One region of the Nocardioides sp. Root151 genome, then DNA from elsewhere that is predicted to be linked to it. Evidence: predicted binding sites of a transcription regulator. Region 1 holds the regulator's gene; the other holds the start of a gene.
The links. Region 1 encodes HrcA, which represses chaperone genes, less so after heat shock. Its sites were predicted from a motif close to TTGGCACTCGNNNNNNNCGAGTGCCAA; they were not measured.

Region 1 (2,197 bases):
GGGTCAGGGAGGCACCCAACGCGGCCGCGGTCATCGGCACCGTCACCGTGCAGTGCAGGTCGTTGCCGTGGCGGGTGAAGGTCGGATGGGGAGCGACGTGGATCTCGACGAACAGGTCGCCGGCCGGGCCACCGCCCGGGCCGACCTCGCCCTGGCCGCTGAGCTGGACACGCGTGCCGACGTCGACCCCGGCCGGGATCTTCACGGTCAGGCTGCGGCGCGAGCGCACGCGACCGTCGCCGGCACACTCGCGGCAGGGGTCGGGGATGATCGTGCCGAAGCCGCGGCAGGCCGCGCAGGGGCGCAGGGTGCGGATCTCGCCCAGGAACGAGCGCTGCACGTGGGCGACCTCTCCCGCGCCGCGGCAGGTCTCGCAGGTGATCGGCTTGCTGCCCGGCGCGGCACCGTCGCCGTGGCAGGCCTCGCACTGGATGGCGGTGTCGACCTTGAGCTCGCGGGTGACCCCGAAGGCCGCCTCGGCGAGCTCGATCTCGAGGCGGATCAGGGCGTCCTGGCCGCGGCGCATCCGTGGTCGCGGTCCACGACCGCCCTGGCCGGCCTGGCCCTGGCCACCGAAGAAGGCGTCCATGATGTCGGTGAAGGAGAACCCGGCGCCCTGGCCGAACCCGCCGGCGCCCATGCCGCCGCCGAAGGGGTCGCCGCCGCGGTCGTACGCCGCACGCTTCTGGGGGTCGCTGAGCACCTCGTAGGCCAGCGAGACCTCCTTGAACTTCTCCTGGGTCTCGGGGTCGGGGTTGACGTCGGGGTGCAGCTGTCGGGCCAACCGTCGGTAGGCCTTCTTGATGGCGTCCGCATCCGCGTCTCGTGACACGCCGAGGAGTTCGTAGAGGTCCTGGCTCATGAGTCCTTCTGGTTCGTGGTGGTGATGATCGAGTGGGTCACGCTTCGTTGAGGATCCGCGAGACGTAGCGGGCCACGGCGCGAACGCTGGCCATGGTGCCCGGGTAGTCCATGCGGGTGGGACCGACGATGCCGAGGGTGGCCAAGGCCTGCTCCTGCGGGCCGTAGCCGGTCGCGATCACGCTGGTGGTGGCGAGTTCCTGGTAGGGGCCCTCGTGTCCGATGCGGACGGTCACGGCGTCGCCGTCGCCGGCCTCACCGAGGAGCTTCAGGAGCACGACGTGCTCCTCGAGCGCCTCGAGAAGGGGTCTGATGGTGGTGTCGAAACCGTCGCCGAAGCGGGCCAGGTTCGCCGTACCGCCGACGGCGACGCGAGCGTCGGAGCGGTGGTCGGACATCGCCTCGACCAGCGCGGCGACGACGGCCGTGGCCACGGGCCGGCCGGCTGGCGGCAGCTGGTCGACGACGTCGTCGAGGGCCAGGGCCGCGACGGCGATGACCTCGCCGATGGCAGCCCGGTTGACCAGGGTGCGCAGCTTCTGGAGATCGTCGTCGCCGAGGTCGCCGTTGAGGTCGAGCACGCGCTGCTCGACGCGACCGGTGCTCAGGATCAGCACCAGCAGCAGGCGGTTGGGGGTCAGGGCGACGATCTCGACGTGGCGCACGGTGCTGCGGCTCAGCGTCGGGTACTGCACGACCGCGACCTGGCGGGTCAGCTGGGCCAGCAGTCGCACGCTGCGCTGCACGACATCGTCGAGGTCGACCGCGCCCTCGAGGAAGGATGCGATCGCGCGCTGCTCGGCGGCGCTCATCGGCTTGACCGTGGTGAGTCGGTCGACGAAGAGGCGGTAGCCCTTGTCGGTGGGCACCCGGCCGGCGCTGGTGTGGGGCTGGGTGATGAACCCCTCCTCCTCGAGCGCGGCCATGTCGTTGCGGACCGTGGCCGGCGAGACACCGAGCTGGTGCCGCTCCACGAGGGCACGCGAACCGACCGGCTCCTCGGTCGAGACGTAGTCCTCGACGATCGCCCGGAGCACGGCAAGGCGGCGGTCCTCGACCATGGTCGTCCTCCTCGATGCTGGCACTCCGACTTTACGAGTGCCAATGCTACTCGGCAGGCCCCGCGAACGCCGAAGCCGTGCCGTGAGGGTCTGGTCACCCCATGTTCATTAGGTTAGGCTGCCCTAAGTTTCAAGTAGAGAGCGAGTCCATGACCACCACCAGCCCGTCGTCCGACCCGGCCAGCCTGGCCGCCCACGCCCGCAGCATCCTGTCCTGCCCCGAAGGCGTCAGCCTCGTGGTCGAGGGCGCCGAGTACGACCTCGACGAGGGCGTC
Region 2 (2,197 bases), on a different contig from region 1:
AAGAGAACTCAGGCCTTGGTGGCGAGCGAGTCGCGGATCTGCGTGAGCAGGTCGACCTCGGTCGGGCCGGCGGCCTCGCCCGGGAAGAAGCGCTCCTTGGCCTTCGTGTAGGGCACCACGACGAAGAAGTAGACGACGGCACCCATGATGATGAAGGCGATGACGGCGTTGAGGAAGGCGCCGAACGAGTTCAGCTCGTTGCTGAAGACGTCCTCGGCGCTCTCGGGGAGGAGGCTGGTCAGCCAGTTGGTGAAAGTGCTGACGACGTCAGCGAACGCCAGGGCCATGATCAGACCGGTGGCGATCTCGACGAGGTTCCCGCGGAGCAGGAAGTTCTTGAACCCATCCATTGATTTATCTCCTTCTTGATCCGGCCCCCCGAGGGCGCCGGAATCCCAATATGGGGACTAGACAGCGCAACACGCTAGCGTGAAATCGTGGCGGAGAGATAACGCGTCGCCGCAGCAGAAGCGACAATTTCGGACATGCTGGTCGACGTGGCGACGACCACCAGGCGACCGGACGTGCCGATCCGGGCACTCCGCGCACCCTCCTCGGGCAGCGCGATCACCGCCACGTCGTCACCGACGCGCTCGGTGTCACCCGTGCGCTGGTCGGTGGCCAGCAGGTCGATGCGGTCACCGACACGCAGCAGCGCGACCGCCCCGTCGTCGGGCACCCGCACCGGCACGGCGACCATGCCGGGGTAGCCGTCGAGCAGGCCGGCGCCGACCAGGCGTACGTCGGTGACCGGCTCCCCGCGACGCACCGGACCGGCGGTCGTGCGCCCCACGGCGTACGACGCGCTGGCCACCCGGTCGGGCGCGGAGTCGGCAGGGAGGTCGACGGTGGTGAGGTCGGCCGCGGACAGGGTGGCACCGGCCGGCAGGTCGCGCGCAGCGACGGTGACCGTGACCGTGGGTGGGGGGCTCGGCGCCATCGTGCGGACGCCGGCGAAGACCGCCCCGGCCACACAGACGGCACAGAGCAGGCGGCGTCGGGCCAGGACGGCCCGGCGCACGCCGTGGCGCAGGTCGCCGAGGCGGCGGCGGAGGTCGGGGCTGGACGGAGCTGAGCGTGTGCTGGCCATGGCAGCGAGGCTAGGTCGCCGCGGACGAGCGTGGATCGGTTCTCCACAGGTGTCGTACCATTGGCAGTCGGCCCGGCCGAGTGCCAGCCCGCGTGCCAGCCGATCACACCGCTCTCCCGGAGGATTTCCAGCCCGTGCCCACCTACCAGTACGCCTGCACCGAGTGCGACCACGCCTTCGAGCAGGTCCAGAAGTTCAGCGACGACGCGCTCACCGTCTGCCCGGTCTGCGAAGGCCGCCTGCGCAAGGTGTTCAACGCAGTGGGCGTGGTCTTCAAGGGCTCCGGCTTCTACCGCACCGACTCGCGAAGCGGGTCGAGCTCGTCGCTGCCGTCCTCGGGCGGCAAGGAGTCGGGCGGCAAGGACTCCGGCAGCAAGGAGTCGGGCAGCTCGAGCAGCAGCAGCGACTCCGGCAGCTCGTCCGCCAAGGACTCGGGCAGCTCCAGCAGTTCGAGCAGCTCGTCCAGCAGCACCACCTCCAGCGCGTCCTCCAGCTCCTGAGCACCCCCACGGGGACAATGCCACTGTGGGAATGGGCCGTGGCGGGAGTGGGCCGAGCGTGAACCTCAGGCAGGGCTGGACGACCTTCCGTCAATGGCCGTGGGCCGCGCGCTGGGCGTCGTACGTCGCAGCGGTTCTCGTGCTGGCACTGGTCGCCAGCCTGGTCACCGGCGTCGTGCTGGTGCGCAAGCCGTTCCCCCAGATGGACGGCGAGATCGCCCTGCCCGGCCTCGAGGGTGACGTCACGGTCGTCCGCGACGAGCACGGCATCCCACAGATCTACGCCGACACCACGGCCGACCTGATGCGGGCACAGGGCTACGTGCACGCCCAGGACCGCTTCTACGAGATGGACGTACGCCGCCACATCACGGCCGGCCGCCTCTCGGAGATGTTCGGCGAGACCACCCTCGAGACGGACAAGGCGATCCGCACGATGGGCTGGCGCCGGGTTGCCGAACGTGAGCTGGCGATGTTGCAGCCCGACACCCGGGCCGCGCTCGAGGCGTACGCCGACGGGGTGAACGCCTACCTCGAGGACCACTCGCTGTCGGAGATCTCCCTCGAATACACGCTCCTGCGCGCCGGTGGGCTCGACTACCACCTC

Region 2: a site for HrcA is predicted at 1,151-1,177, ahead of ASD66_RS19045 (FmdB family zinc ribbon protein). Genes of this name have one in related genera too.

What each region holds. Positions count from the first base shown of each region.
Region 1 is NZ_LMGG01000008.1:212,555-214,751, reverse strand. It holds gene dnaJ (molecular chaperone DnaJ) at 1-862, opposite strand, end outside; gene hrcA (heat-inducible transcriptional repressor HrcA) at 900-1,922, opposite strand; gene ASD66_RS23795 (hypothetical protein) at 2,072-2,197, shown strand, end outside.
Region 2 is NZ_LMGG01000007.1:302,452-304,648, forward strand. It holds gene ASD66_RS19035 (MscL family protein) at 9-350, opposite strand; gene ASD66_RS19040 (SAF domain-containing protein) at 425-1,090, opposite strand; gene ASD66_RS19045 (FmdB family zinc ribbon protein) at 1,225-1,590, shown strand; gene ASD66_RS19050 (penicillin acylase family protein) at 1,649-2,197, shown strand, end outside.